Regions from separate parts of the Methylorubrum sp. POS3 genome, predicted to be linked through region 1. Evidence: predicted binding sites of a transcription regulator. Region 1 holds the regulator's gene; each other region holds the start of a gene.
The links. Region 1 encodes LexA, which represses DNA repair genes until DNA is damaged. Its sites were predicted from a motif close to TGTTCNNNNTGTGTTCNG; they were not measured.

Region 1 (5,099 bases):
GCCGCCACTGCCCGGGGATGATCGTCCAGTTCTCGACGAGCGGTGCGGAGCCGGACGCCGACCTGCGCGGCGCTTGCCTCGATCATCATCCGGACATGGCCTCGCTCACGACGGGCTCGACCAATTTCGCGGGTGGCATCTACCAAAACCCTGCGTCGCTCTACACGGCGCTGGCCAACCGGATGCGCGCGAGCGGCGTTCGGCCCGAGATCGAGGTTTTCGATCTCTCGCATCTCCACAATGCCCGCCGCTTGATCGATGCGGGCCTCGCTGATGCGAGGGCGCACATTCAATTCGTGCTGGGGATTGCCGACGCCATGCCGGCTGATCCCGTGGCGCTGGACTTACTGCTCGCCGAGGCGCGGCGCTTGCTGCCGCAGGCAAGCTGGGGCGCCTTCGGCATCGGCCGCTTCCAGCGCGAAGCCATCGGTTGGGCGCTCGAGCGCGGCGCGACCGGCATTCGCACCGGACTGGAAGACAATATCCGCCTCTCGAAATCCGAACTTGCTGACGGCAACGCTTCGCTCGTCCGCTTGGCGGTCGAACTCTGTGCCGAACACGATGCGCGACCCGCTACGCCCGCGGAGGCGCGCGCTCTGTTGCATCTCGCCTGATCGCCGTCGCGCGAATGTGACGGCACGGCCATCGGAAGTCGGGTGCGTCCCGGCCATTACCCTACCAATCGGTAGGTTGAAGTGAGCCGCATGACCATCACATGCGCTCCCCCCGCTTCAGACGGGCCATTCGGTACGCCAGCGCGGTTGGTGCTTGGGGACGGTCATGGACCGGCCCTCGCGGTCGAGGATTTCACGGCGGGACCGGTGCATGACGGGCATGTCGGGGGCGGCGCGTCGCCGCCTGAATTGCGGTGCCCCTTCATCAGCGTCGGTGTCACGCCGTTTCTCGGCTTTTCGGTCCTCTACGATACACAACGCTCGGGTCTCGCGGTGCGACCCCGAGCGCCGATACCCGGCGGCCCGGTGACATTTCTCCCGCAATGACGAACATCAGCGTCGGCCTCCGGATTTGAGCGTGATGTTTGATCTTTAGCCAAACCCGTATTTCAGAAGAATAAGCATTGAGCGCAGTGACTATCGCAAGCTCTGCGTTTCCGGGCGAGTTATTGCCAAGGTTCCCCCGCCAAAAGCGCAAAAACTGAGCATTGACGGAACGCTTTCTACGCACTGGCCGTTGCGAGGCCGGTTTCCGCGCCGTGCGTGGCGTCGGGTAGAGGACAGGGACCACGATGAGCAAGTTCTTACGCAGCACGGCCACGGCGGCCATCCTCGTACTCGGTGCGGCGACCGCCTTGGCCCAGGGCGGCGGCGCTGGCGGTGGGGCTGGCGGCGGAGCCGGTGGTGGCGCGGGCGGTGGTGCTGGTGGCGGCGCAGGCGTCGGTGCTGGTGGTGCCGGCGGCGGGGCTGCCGGTGGCGGAGCCGGCGGCGCGGGCGGCGGAGCCGGTGGCGGCGCGATGCGCGGCGGTGAGGCCGGCGGCGCGGGCGGCGCCGGTGGTGCCGGCGGCGGGATGCGCGGTGGCGATTCTGGCGGTTCTAGCGGAGCCGGTGGCGCAATGCGGGGTGGTGAGCCCGGCGGTGCGGGCGGTGCGACCCGCAGCGGTGCGCCGGGCGAGAAGGGTGCACGCGGTGGTCAGAACGCCGGCGAACGCGGCGGCCAAGACGCGGCGGGTGAGCGTGGTGGCCGCGACGGTGCCGAGCGGGGCGGCAGGGACGGTGCCGAGCGCGGCGATCGCAACGGCCGCGATGGTGCCGAGCGTGGCGACCGCAACGGTCGCGATGGCGCCGAGCGCGGTGATCGCAATGGTGCCGAGCGGGGTGATCGCGGTGGCCGTGACGGCGCCGAGCGCGGTGACCGCGGTGGACGCGGCAACGTCTCCGAGGCTCGTGGCGCGACGCGGAGCTTGAATACGACGCAGCGCACCGAGTTCCGCCAGTCGATCACCAGCACCAACGTCCGGTCGGTCAGCAACGTCAATTTCTCGCTGAACGTGGGCACGGCGATTCCGCGGTCGGTCTCGCTGCACCCGCTCCCGCCGACGATCCTGACGCTGGTCCCGGCTTATCGCGGATTCCAGTTCATTCTCGTGCGGGACGACATCGTCATCATCGACCCGGACACCTACGAGATCGTCGACGTCATCCCGGGCTGATCCGACTTCAATAGCCGATCAGGGCGGCGGGGCTTCGGCTCCGCCGCCTTTTTTTATGCCGTCCACGCAGCGCATCGACAGCATCACACGGCCAAGCCGGCACTTGCAGAACAGGATAGGAACGTCTAGCCTGTTCGCGATTTGTTTTCCACGATCCGGCGGCGGCTATGCCGCACGCGACAGCAGGTGCCGCATGCTGACCCGCAAGCAACTCGAACTCCTTCAATTCATCCAGTCACGGATGCAGGAGAGCGGCGTACCTCCGTCGTTCGACGAGATGAAGGATGCTCTCGACCTGAAGTCGAAATCGGGCATCCACCGGCTCATCATGGCGCTCGAGGAGCGGGGCTTCCTGCGTCGGCTGCCGAATCGAGCGCGTGCCCTCGAAATTCTGCGGATGCCGGAGGCACCCGCCGCCAAGCCAGCTGTTCCGACAGCCGAGCTGCGCCGCTTCACGCCGAGTGTGGTCGAGGGCGGACTTGCCGGTAAGCCGGTCGCGCCGAAGGCTCCTCTGCTGCAAGCGCAGGACGGCGAGGGCCGACCGGTCATCGTGCCGGTGATGGGCCGCATCGCCGCCGGTACGCCGATCTCGGCGATCGAAAGCCAGAGTCACACGATTGCGATGTCGCCCGATTTTTTGGCCGGTGGTGAGCATTACGCCCTCGAAGTCCGCGGTGACTCGATGATCGAGGCCGGTATCCTCGACGGCGACTTGGTGGTGATCCACAAGCAGGAAACCGCCAATAACGGCGATATCATCGTGGCCCTGATCGACGACGAGGAGGCGACGCTGAAACGCCTGCGCCGTCGCGGCTCCTCGATTGCGCTCGAGGCGGCAAACCCTGCCTACGAAACCCGGGTTCTCGGACCGGACCGGGTCCGCATCCAAGGCAAGCTCGTCAGTCTCGTGCGCCGTTACTGAAGCGAGTCCATCTCCGTAACGCCGGGATCTACGGCTGATCCTGTCTCTGGTGAGGCTGGATTGGTCGCTGGCGCCACAGCGACCGGTCGAGCTTGCCAAGGCTGTGGCGTCTGACTGCTACGGGCCGTGACAATCTCGGGATGGGGTGCCCCAAGCCGGATCGCTGTCGCTCCGTGTGTTTCAAGATAATTTTTGTCGATTCTCAGGGGTGCGCGACAGTTCGGTGGCGGCCTCAATCGGCTGATGAGGATATCGGCACGGGCGCAATCTTCTTCAAAGGCGCGTTTGTCGAGCACCAGCGCGACCGTCCGTCCATCGAAGGTGGTCATCGTGCAGCCGAGTCTGTCACAACGAGGTTCGGGGCCTCCGTTGAGAGAGGCGGCCGAGCGAGCATCACCGTCGGCTTTCAACCATTGTTCGAGCACGAAGGTCGGCGGACGCCCGAGTACAGCAAGGCGTCCATCCGTCCCTCGGATCGCCGCTCCGGCGCCGTCGCGATCGATGTAGAGGTCGAAGCGCGCCGGTGTTGCAGCGGCGGCAAGGCCGATTGCTGCGGGCAAGATAGCGAGCCCGCGCAGACGTGAAACCGGCAAGGTCGCGAGCAGCAGGGCTAGCGCCAGCAGCACCAACGCGCCAGCGCCAAACGCCGGGAGTACGACCGTCGATTGGCCGAAGCCCGTGATCCATTCCGAGATGTCGAGCATCCCGCGAACGGCGAGGCCCATGACCCACCAGACCGGCCGGTCGAGGGCAAAGGGATAGGCGATCATCCCCAGGACCGCGGCGGGCATCACCGCGAGCGAGACGAGCGGAAGCGTCAGCGCATTGCCAATGAGGCCGAAGGGCTGGATGGTCTGGAAATGGTAGGTCGCGAAAGGCGCTGTCGCAAACTGAGCAACCAACGTCGTCGCGAGCGTGCCGACGCCGACAGCCAGACATCGTGAGATGATACGCAACAGCGCTGAATCGCGCTCCCGTCGAAACGACGCTCCATCGAGGAGGGGCGCACAGGCGATCAGTCCGGCCACGGCCGCAAACGACATCTGGAAGCTCGGACCAAGCAGCGCTTCAGGTTCACGGGCGAGGGCGAGGATCGCGGCGAGGGCAAGATTGCGCATGCTGAGCGCCGGCCGGTCGACCAGAACCGCGCCCAACATGACCAAGGTCATGATGAGAGCACGCTCGGCGGCGACGTCCCAGCCGGAGAAAGCGCAATAGGCGGTCACGCCGACCATCGCGGTGCCGGCCGCTATCTTCTTGATGGGGAAGGCAAGGGCAAGGATCGGTACCAGGGCGAGGCCGGCCCGGACCAACCAGAACACCACGCCGGCCGCGAGCACCATGTGCAATCCGGAAATGGAAACGACGTGATAGATACCGGCCGCCCGTAATACGCGGTTGGTCTCCTCCGTAATTAGGCCGCGCTTGCCCGTCACGAGCGCCGCCGCGACCGCGCCGGCCTGACCACCGATCGCGTCCGCGATGCGCCGAGTCAGGTGATTGCGGGCCTCGTCGATCGAGGCCGCCATTTTGAGCGCGAACGGAAGGGGGATCGTTCGCGGTGCGATCTCCACCTTGCCGCTGAGCGAGCCGACCGCACCGATGCCCCGAAAATATGCATCACGGGCAAAGTCGTAGCCACCCGGCCGGGCCGCTTCCGGGGGCGGGAGCAAGCGCGCTGTGGCGCGGATCGTATCGCCCGGCCGCACGGACTGCCCGGCCTTGTATGAAACGCGGACCCGGCGTGGCTGAGCCGCCGCGGTGAGGTCGCCGAAGCTCTCGACACGGACGATCAACCGGGCGCCGCCCTCGCGTTCCTCCAGCCCCTCGACCACGCCGACGAGTGGCGCAATCATGGTGCGGGCGAGGATCGGCCCGGCGACGGAGTTCACGCGCCAGACGCAAGCGGCGAAGCCGAGAAAGGCCGTGCCCAGTCCCAAGACAAGCGCGAGCCAGGCTGGCCGGGCCTGCAGGAGCGGAGTCAGCCCAAGGCAAAAGCCGGCCGCAACG
Region 2 (5,099 bases), on a different contig from region 1:
AGGTTTCGCTCCTACGCCCTCGGTCCCTTCGCGATGACCGGGTCCTATGCTGCAAGCCGAGACGACGTTCGACGACCTCTCTCCCGACGCAGCCGAGTGGAAGCGCAGGCTTCTGACCCTGCGGGCGGACCGCTCTCCATGCCCGCGCCTCAGCGCCTCCGCCTGGGCCACATTGCTGGCGTCCGCGCTCGATTTCGTGGATCGATTCGGCAGCGAGGCTGCAGCACTTGGCTGGACAGCGTCGCAGCTCTTCGGTGTCCACCCTCAGCACGGCACGTTGCGAACGGACTGGTGCGGAGCGCTGATGCTGAGCGGGCGCAAGGCGTCGGCCATCGACGCCCGCTGCGTGACCTTCGGCAACACCGGCGCATACCGGGATACGCTCGGTGTGCCGCAGGGGATGCCGATCTGGGAGTTCGCGGCGAAGCAAGGCGGGCGCTGAGTCCACCTCAGGCGCGCGCTGTCGGCAGCTCGTCCACCCGCGTGGTGTAGCGCGGCGTTCGCATCTCGAACTTCGTCGCCCAGCCGCGCCGCTGCCGCTCAAGCCCGGCTCGCGCCGGCACCACCGCGCCGCGGCCCCAGCGCGCGTTGCAGGCATCGAGCGCGCCCATCAGGCTCGCCGAGCGCTCGCGGTCGAGCCGGCCGATCAGCGCCCGCTGGGAGCCCACCAGCGGCACGAGGTCGGTCGTGACGATGCCGGCCTTGGAATAGCGCCAGGGCGGGTCGCCCTGCTCGCGCCATGTCCGGGCCACGCCGTGGAGGGCCGCCGGGATCAGCGCCAGCGTGTCGTTGGTGGCCTCCGGCAGCGTCACCACCGTCGAATCCGAACGCGGTCATGTGGTGGTCATCGTGCCGACCACGGACAGATGCCAAGAGCCCAGTAAGTGTGAGATTAGTTCGAGCGCACGGACTATGACGCAGGTCGTCAGGGAATGCTGTTATACGACCAGCACTGATCAAATTAGTTACGGCCCAACCGCGATAGAAGCTTTCGGTTTGGTTATACATTTCTTGAAATGCTGACCATCTGCACCCAATGCCTGATCAAATTTCATGGCCTGCACTGTCATGGTCTCATCCGTGTAAACGACGGCCATTTGAAATTCACTCAATGGGCCAAAAAATGACCATGGCCAACTTACCGGTTCGATTTCCTTTATGGCATCAAGATAATTCCGATAACCACCAACCAAGCATGCTGAACGCCATTTGCCATTATTCAATTGTGATAAATCCAGCATATCAGTAGATGTTGGCTTCCTACTGCGAAGAGAAGCGCGAAGTTTGAGCAAATCCTCTTGTACGCTAATACTATCGCTGCGCGTGGGGGCAACAACGTGATTGTTGCCGATGAGAGATAGGGCGATATAGACAGCTCCTAGAATGCCTAAGATTTTTTTATACATCGTCGAGCAAACGTCGGTGATCAGAGAATTGTGCGTTGTCGAGCATCTTAAGGCGTCGCGAGCACCTCGGCAATTACCCCACTTCGAACCGCTGAGTGCGGGCCAAGCCACTGCGGCCTTGACATTGGAAGCCCGATTACAAAGGCCATCGTTGTTCGACAGTACGATCACCGGCACACGGGCGAGCTTAGGGTCTAAGATGCGCTCGCCTGAGCAGCAGAAGCTGTTGCCGTCGATCAGGGCGATGGCGCGCCCGCCGCCGATCCGGTCGCGCAGCCGTTCCGCCGGCCCGCTCACCGGGACAGGCCGGTCTTGGCCACGTGCCAGCGGATCGTGAAGCGCACCACGCCCCAGATCGCCGCCTCGGAGAGTTCCTGGAGGGCGTAGATGGGCAGGTCAGCGTTGTCGAAGGCGAGACGCGTGCGGTTGCCCTCGACGACGACCCGCTTGATCGACATTTCGCCATCGACGGCGGCGACGACGATGCTGCCGTGGCCGGGCGTGAGGCTGCGATCGACGCAGGCGAGATCGCCGTCATGGATGCCGGCGTCGCGCATGCTGAAGCCGGCGATGCGCCAAAGGAAGGTCGCGGGCGGGTTCGGGACCAGCCAGCGCGGCAGCTCGATCGCCTGCTCCTGGAAGTCGTCAGCCGGCGACGGGAAGCCGGCGCAGAGCGCCTGACCCATCACGGGTATGCTTACGGTGGAAAGCCCGTCATCCGGCAATGCGTCGATCCGAAACAGGCTCACGCCGAACCTCCTCCCGTGCTAGAACGAAAAGAGAACAAACAGCTGGGCGGTTCCGGGTCAACGCGCGCTTGTGATGCTCGCGGCGCCCTGTGGAAAACGCGGATAACACCTGACTTAGGCTTGGAGTAGGAGAACGGCCATGACGATGCGGACGACCTTCCTCGTGCAGACCTTCGTGTTGAAGCGGAAGCGCCTCATCCCCGGCGACCGGCAGGTGTCGCAGTCGGGCAGCGGCGCGCTGAAACGAGCCGAGGCGATGGCCACTCGCATTCCTGGATCTGCCGCGCTTCAGATCGTGGCTGATGATGAGACCGGCGAATTGGACAGCGCGACCATCCTCGGTCAGTTCGGCGACGTGCCAGACGATTTCGCCGAGAGCCTCCAGGCGGCGTGATGGAAGCTCTCATGGATCCCGAGGCGTGGCGCGCCGCAACACCAAAGATTCCAACCTACCGGCTGCGCGGGTCGGAGCGATCAGGCTTCATAGAGGTCATGGTCGGCCAGGGCATGACCGGGCGGTTGATTCGGGATGAAGAGCACACAGGCACGTGGCGAGTGGAAGATCCGGAGGGTCACCTAATGGGCCGTACCCGCGATCAGCACGACGGTGCCGCTTTCCTTGCTGCTTGGTTTTTTGCGGCCGACGATGGTGACAAATGACAGCCACGATGCCCAGCTGCTGGTCGCCGTGAATGCTGGCGGCGGTGTGGTGAGGGTATGAGGCCGCGGTGGGTCGGGGTCGGCAATGGCAAAGTGCGTAGTGAACGGTCGCAGTGGCGGGGTAAAGGCGATGAGTGTCCCGCTGGCTTCGGTAGCCGTTCTGTTGTGACGCTGCTAACACGAATCCGCTAATTCGGATTGTCCGCACCACAAGGCGTGTTGACTTTTATGGCAACGATACCATGTCTGATCGCCGGAGGTGTCTTAGTCAAAATCGACCCGCAACTGGAGCCGAACGAGCTGGAGCACCGGCTCGTATATGCCGTAAGTGGCATCATCCCTAGGCTGCAGTTCGAGTTGCCCGTCTGGGACTCGGTATGGATGGTGGAGCAGGATCCAACTCAGCAGCTTGACGCGCTATTAGAAATCTTCTGCGCCGGTGAAACACTTACTTTTGACCATAGATTCAAACCTCTCACCCATCTGGGTGAGGGGATTTGGGAGTTGAAAACCCCTGACCTACGCCTCTTTGGATGGTTCTGCGCAAAGGATGTGTTCATTGTAGCATGCATCGATACGGCTACGAAGGTCAAAACATACAACTTATATGCAGGATGGGCTGGTGAGGCTGTTAGGCAGCGTGAACAGTTAGATTTGGACGAACCAAAGTTTGTTGCTGGAGAGAACCCTGAAGATGTCGTTTCGAATTACGCTTTCCCCTAGCAAGCGAGCTGCTGGTCGCTTTATCGAAAGCGTTCGGCGATCTTTGCAGAAGGCTCTTTCGGAAGAGGGCGCGAAGCGCGGCCTGACCCAAGCTGACATCGCGCGCACAATCGGCGTTGATCGATCCGTCATTCACCGCGAACTTCGTGGCCATAAAGATATTACCCTTGGGAGAGTAGCTGAACTAGCCGCTGCGATGGGCCGAAAGCCACAGCTGTCTCTCCCCGAGTTGGCCACACCAAATGGTAATGCGTCCAGGGATATTACCCCTTCGACATCGATAAGCACGCCAGCTAACAGCAATAAAGTTCTTGTCAAAGAGGCCTACCTATAAATGCCAGCGGAACGGATAGCTTGGGGGCAGACTTTATTCTGTGACGATCTTAGAAATGAGGTCGGCGGAAAGACGAGTTTAATGGGTATTTATCAGTCCGAACTTATAATTGATGCCGAATTTCCGGTGTTATTGCCTAAGCTTGTTATAAGTGTTACATATTATGAGATTGCAGGGAGAATGAACGGTCCGCTGAATTTGCGCGTGTACATGCCACACGATAATGAAGCTCCGTCGCTTTCGTTTGATATCCCGAGAGTTGAAAGCGAGAGAGCCTGGGTACCGCCACCCGATCCCGACTCAGAAAAAATTATTACGGTCCAAGCTCCGATAATACTCAGCCCATTTGAGATCAGATCAGAAGGATCGCTCAAGGTCCGTATGCAATGTGGAGATTTAGTCACCCGTCTAGGCCGGTTGCATATTCGCAGGCCAGTCGAGAGTGAAATCAAACTTTATGCCAGCGCGAATTCTGCGCAACCTATTGCACAGCCAGCAGAACCTCAGAGATAAGATTTGCAGTTAGTAGTGCAGATGCTAGAGTTATCTTAATCAGTGGATTCCGCGTATGAAGAGCTCTAAGACCAAAGCTACTGAACGGTTTGAAGCCTGAGATAAAAACCCCGCTACGGCGAACCGAGCAGGGCGAAGTCTGGTCTCGCTTCATGGACGCTGAGAGCCTGAGGGAATTGAGCTCGCAATACGAAAAAAGCGCCGCCGGGTGACCGGGGCGCCTTGTAGTCGTCTAGAGATGGGCAACGTCATGCTGGTGGCGGGCCAGACAGCGATGCGAAGCCAGTTCGCCACCAGTCACCGATGTAGGGCCGAGCTAGCTCGAACGTGGGGCCGATGTCCGGCCGGGTCGCCACCACGGCGCCGACAAGCGGCATGGCAACGCCGACCCCGATACTGAGAGCGATCCGGCTTCAACGGGGCACCTAGCCATCGATCGATCCAGTGGGGGCCACGTGCAGGATGACGGCCATCATCGACAGCAACAGGATGAGCGGAACGCCTACAAGGCCGTAGTCTGAGGCGATCCGCGTTCAGCTTCACTGAAGGCGATGCACTACGTGAGATGGGCCAGGCGCTCGTCGCCACGGTGCGAGACCGGATCAAGTGCGAAATGGACCTCGACGCGCCGGGCTATGCCAACTCTACACGGTGTCATCCGATGGCGCCGCCAGCGCGCCTAGCAAGCAAGGCTACGGTCTATGCGGCGTGGAA
Region 3 (5,099 bases), 790 kb from region 1:
AGACCTTTGAAGCGGCCGATCTCGACCTTGCCGTTCTTGAACACGGTCTTGATGACCCGCTCCTTGTCGGCATCGTCGCGGGCATAGGCCGATTTGGCGCCCTGGCTGATCCGATAGAGTGGCGGGATCGCCAGATACAGGTGGCCCTTGTCGATGAGCTTGGGCATCTGACGATAGAAGAAGGTGATCAGGAGCGAGGCGATGTGGGCGCCGTCCACGTCCGCGTCGGTCATGATGATGACCTTGTCGTAGCGAAGGTCGCCCTCGCGAAAATTCGCGCCGGTGCCGCAGCCCAGCGCCAGCGTCAGGTCCGAGATGAGCTGGTTGGCGCCGAGCTTGTCGCGGCTGGCCGAGGCCACGTTCAGGATCTTGCCCCGCAGGGGGAGCACGGCCTGCGTGGCACGGTCGCGCGCCTGCTTGGCCGAGCCGCCGGCCGAGTCGCCCTCGACGATGAAGATCTCGGACCCCGCAGTGCCGGCCGCCGAGCAATCGGCGAGCTTGCCGGGAAGCCGCAGCTTGCGCGTGGCGGATTTGCGGGCGACCTCCTTCTCCTGGCGGCGGCGCAGGCGCTCTTCGGCCCGGTCGATCACCCAGTCGAGCAGCTTGTTGGCCTGGGCCGGCGAGGCGGCGAGCCAGTGATCGAAGGCGTCGCGCACCGCCGTCTCGACGATGCGGGACGCCTCCACCGTGGCGAGCTTGTCCTTGGTCTGTCCCTGGAATTCCGGCTCGCGGATGAAGACCGACAGCATGGAGGCACAGGTCGCCATCACGTCGTCGGTGGTTACCGCCGTCATGCGCTTGGCCTGATTCACCCGCTCGGCATGCTCGCGCAGGCCGCGCAGCAGCGCGACGCGCAGGCCCGATTCGTGGGTGCCGCCCTCCGGCGTCGGGATGGTGTTGCAGTAGGAATGCGAGACGCCGTCATCGGCCACCGTCCAGGCCACCGCCCATTCGAGCGAGCCGTGGGAGCCGGGCTTCGTCACCTTGCCGGAGAACATCGCGTCGAGGACGAGCTCTTTCCCCTCGATGTCGCGAGCAAGATAATCTGACAGGCCGCCGGGGAAGCGATGCACGGCCTCCGCCGGAACGTCCTCCATGCCTTCGAGGAGAGAGGGCGCGCAGCGCCAGCGGATCTCGACGCCGCCGAAGAGATAGGCCTTGGAGCGGGCCATCTTGAACAGGCGCCGCGGGTCGAATTTCAGCGAGCCGAAGATCTGCGCGTCGGGGTGGAAGCGCACCCGCGTGCCGCGCCGGTTCTGCACGCGGCCGACCGTCTCCAGCGAACCCTGTGCGTGACCGCGCGAGAAGGTCTGGCGGTAGAGGGTCTGATTGCGGGCGACTTCGACCTCCAGAACGTCGGACAGCGCGTTGACCACCGAGATGCCGACGCCGTGCAGGCCGCCGGAGGTCTCGTAGACCTTCGAATCGAACTTTCCGCCCGCGTGCAGCGTGGTCATGATGACCTCGAGCGCGGACTTGCCCGGGAATTTCGGATGCGGATCGACCGGGATGCCGCGGCCATTGTCGGTGATGACGAGAGACCCGGTCTCTTCGAGCTCGACCTCGATGAAGCTCGCATGGCCCGCGACGGCCTCGTCCATCGAATTGTCGATCACCTCGGCGAAGAGGTGGTGCAGAGCCCGCTCATCGGTGCCGCCGATATACATGCCGGGCCGGCGCCGCACCGGCTCCAGACCTTCCAGAACTTCGATCGCCGACGCGTCGTAGCCGGCCTCCGCCGTCTCCGGCACGGCCGCCGGCACCGCCGCGAGGCGACGGCGCTCCGCTTCCGCACGCACCGGCTTGGCCTCGGACGGAGGCTTCGCACCCGGACCGAACAGATCGCGCGCCGGATCGCTCACGCGACGGCTCCTCGAGTCGGGACGGAGACGGGCTGCATGGCTCTTCATACCTTCTTGATACAGGAACAAACAGGAAACAAAAAGTGTCCTGTCGGCCCTCCGGCGCCGCAGCATCGCATGCCGTCGGCGGCCCGTTCAATTCGTGGGACCGCACATCGTAGGCCGGATCCTGTCACGACAGTGATGCAAGGGGATGGTTAAGGAGTGCCTGCGGGGCCGGAGGGAACCGATGTGCGTTGGCGCACGTTGTCCCGGAAACGTCAGCTTGACCATTGGGAGATCCGCCGATGACCGCTGCTGCGCAGGCCCGCCACCTCTCCCTCGCGCGCCTGGAACGGGTGGCCGGTCAGGCCTTCGGTTACGCGGAAGACATCGAGCCGGTGGCGCCGCGATATCTCCTCTCCGCCTCGTCGAGCATCGCGCTGGCGACGGTTGCGACGGCTCTGGCGGCGACCTTCAGCTACTTCGTCTAAGGTCGTTACCCGCCGAGCCCTGAAGTGAGGGGCGGGACGAAACGAGGCGGCTTGTTCCGGGCGCCACCTTGGCCCTGGCTGTGGTCCTTGGAAGGTCATCAGGTCGATCAGACCTTGCACTTTGACTCGTTTTCGGTCCCGAGAGGTGCATCTGGATCCGTTGGACGGTGGCCTGAGACGCCATTGAGGGTTCGATCGGAAAGGCTCCTCGACGCCATTTGGCAAGCAGGACCGAGCGCTATCCTTCGGTCCTGCCCGACCGACCCCTAAATGACGAAGAAGGCCTCGACCTTTTCGCGCAGTCCGCGGGGTGATGTCCTCAGCCTGATATTCGTCGGGACTGGCGCGGCGCGTTTCACCAGCCGCAGAAACGTCTCGTAGGCCGACCGGAGATTGTTCGAGTTCGGCTCGACATCGGCTTTGACCAAGGCGCCGGCCGCCGATTTCCAGAGTTGCGATTGCGGCCCGTGCAGGGCTTCCTCGAGCCCATGGCGATGCAGGGCCGACAAGGCGTCGGGCACGTTGTCGACGAGTTTCACGCCGAAATCCGGACGTTGCGGATCGAGCCAGACAACCACCGTTTCAGGGAAATTGTTCGACGTCACGATCGAAGCTCCCATGGCTATTCGTGTTCATGCAATGCGCATTATAACACCAAGTTGCATGCGAATGCTTTGGGTTGCCTATCGTGGTAAAGGTTCGGTAACCTTCTCCCGCATAATTATATAAGTTGAGAGGAATTAACTGCCCTCGCCTGGACGTTGTGGATCGAATTCCAGGACGCCAGGGGCTCCACGCCCCCCTTACGGTGAGCACGCCGGTCCAAGTCATTTTGCTGATTGCGGGAGGCTGAGCCGATGCGGCTCAGCGACAGGTTCCCGCCGCATCGGCTCGGTCGCGGGGGCCGTGGGCAGGGCGGCGAACAGTTCCGGTTCGATCGTGTGAACCGTGACGGCGACGCAGCGACGCTCGCGACGGAGGCCTTACTTATCCTTCAGCACATCGATCGGGTTCGTGCGCTGGGCGGGCGAGGGCTCTCGGGTCAGCCCCGTGCCGCTACGTCCCTCGACGGGCGCGCGGCCGCCACCGACGGCACTCTCCGCACCTTGATCCTTGCCCTGCGACGGTACGGAGCCGCTCGCGAGCTCGAGGCAGGTCACCAACTCGACATAGGAGGGCGATCCGCCCGCCTTGAATTGCTGGGAGCATTGCGTCTTGGCGGCCTCGGGGAACTTGCCCCAATTCTTCTTCAACTCGTCATGGGCCCCCCGTTCGGAACGGAGGCAGCCATCGAGGCTCGCATTCTCGCTGATGCTCACCTGCGCCCGCTGAGCCGACTTGCAGGTGGATTCGACGTCGAGCCGGGGCGGCCCGTCCTCCGCAAGAGCCGGCCCGGACAGCACGGCGAAACCTAGGGCGGCGAGAAGGATGCGTGTCGTCATGACGGCTCGTACGAGGTTCGCGGGAGGGCAGGGCGCTCGCAACGACAACGCACCGGAAGCGACGTCGGACGTGGCCGAGCGCAAAAATCCCGCCGCTACCCTCAGGACGAAGCCGCGCCGTGCAGCGCCTCGTCGAGATCGCGGAACAGGTCGTTCGGATCCTCGATCCCCACCGAGAGGCGCAGGAGGTCGGGCGGGCAGGGGGTGCCGGTGCCCTCGACCGAGGCGCGGTGTTCGATCAGGCTCTCGACGCCCCCGAGCGAGGTCGCCCTCTTCCACAGTCGTACCCGCGCCGCGGTCGCGATCGCTGCGGCCTCACCGCCAGCGACCCGAATCGACAGCATGAAGCCGAAGCCTCCCTGCATCTGCCGCGCCGCCACCGCGTGGCCCGGATGGTCCGCGAGGCCGGGATAGAGCACGGTTCCCACCAAGGGATGACCCGACAGGCGCTCGGCGAGATGCAGCGCTCCGGCACTCTGGGCGCTCACCCGGAGGGGAAGGGTGCGCAGGCCCCGCATCAGCAGATAGGCCTCGAACGGACCGAGGATCGCCCCCCATGTCGCCCGGATGGCGATCAGGCGCTCCCAGAAGGCATCGGGCCGCGCGGCGGCCAGCACCCCGGCCACCACGTCCGAATGGCCGTTCAGGATCTTGGTCGCCGAATGCATCACGAGATCGGCCCCGAGCTCCAGTGGCCGGGTGACGATCGGACTCGACGCGGTGGAATCGACGACGAGCCGCGCACCGGCCGCATGCGCCAACTCCGCGACAGCGGCGAGGTCGACGATGGTGCAGAGCGGGTTGCCCGGGGTCTCGACCCAGACGAGGCGGGTGCGGCCGGGTACGAAAGCGGCGCGGACGGCGTCGCGATCGTCCATCGCCACGAAATCGACTGTGAGGCCGAGCCGGGGCGCTTCCTGCCGCAGCCAGCGCTTCAGGCCCCAATACATCACCTCCGGCGCGATCACGTGGTCGCCCGGAGCGAGCGCACTGAACACCGCCGCCGCCGCCGCCATGCCGGAGCCGAACAACAGCGCGCCGGCCTCCGCCCCTTCCAGGGCGGCGATGACGCCTTCGGCCTCGCGGATCGTGGCGTTGTCGGGCCGGGCATAGGAGAAGCCCGAACGGTAGCCGTTGTCGGCGTCGCGGAGATAGGTGGTCGAGAGGTGGAGCGGCGGCACCACCGCGCGGGTCACGGGATCGATATACCCCATTGCCTGCGCGGCGAGCGTGCGCGGTGACCAGTCGGCGACGTTCAACGCACCGCGTGCATGTCCCGCATCCGGATCGGTCTCGGGCGCGTTGGTCCGGCTCATGGCATC

Region 2: OWC43_RS24280 (LexA family protein) is a predicted target of LexA. The motif match lies at 2,175-2,192, and genes of this name have one in related genera.
Region 3: parE (DNA topoisomerase IV subunit B) is a predicted target of LexA. The motif match lies at 1,924-1,941, and genes of this name have one in related genera.

What each region holds. Positions count from the first base shown of each region.
Region 1 is NZ_JAPRBT010000001.1:4,006,437-4,011,535, reverse strand. It holds gene OWC43_RS18455 (3-keto-5-aminohexanoate cleavage protein) at 1-614, shown strand, start outside; gene OWC43_RS18450 (hypothetical protein) at 1,296-1,922, shown strand; gene OWC43_RS18445 (DUF1236 domain-containing protein) at 1,919-2,167, shown strand; gene lexA (transcriptional repressor LexA) at 2,361-3,089, shown strand; gene OWC43_RS18435 (ComEC/Rec2 family competence protein) at 3,083-5,099, opposite strand, start outside.
Region 2 is NZ_JAPRBT010000051.1:6,327-11,425, reverse strand. It holds gene OWC43_RS24295 (hypothetical protein) at 47-442, shown strand; partial or broken gene OWC43_RS24290 (DUF4113 domain-containing protein) at 450-830, opposite strand; gene OWC43_RS24285 (hypothetical protein) at 966-1,703, opposite strand; gene OWC43_RS24280 (LexA family protein) at 1,700-2,155, opposite strand; gene OWC43_RS24275 (hypothetical protein) at 2,295-2,549, shown strand; gene OWC43_RS24270 (hypothetical protein) at 2,561-2,815, shown strand; gene OWC43_RS24265 (hypothetical protein) at 3,014-3,538, shown strand; gene OWC43_RS24260 (helix-turn-helix domain-containing protein) at 3,510-3,872, shown strand; gene OWC43_RS24255 (hypothetical protein) at 4,951-5,099, shown strand, end outside.
Region 3 is NZ_JAPRBT010000001.1:4,796,841-4,801,939, reverse strand. It holds gene parE (DNA topoisomerase IV subunit B) at 1-1,862, opposite strand, end outside; gene OWC43_RS22335 (hypothetical protein) at 2,150-2,335, shown strand; gene OWC43_RS22330 (hypothetical protein) at 2,602-2,955, opposite strand; gene OWC43_RS22325 (hypothetical protein) at 3,319-3,777, opposite strand; gene OWC43_RS22320 (trans-sulfuration enzyme family protein) at 3,879-5,093, opposite strand.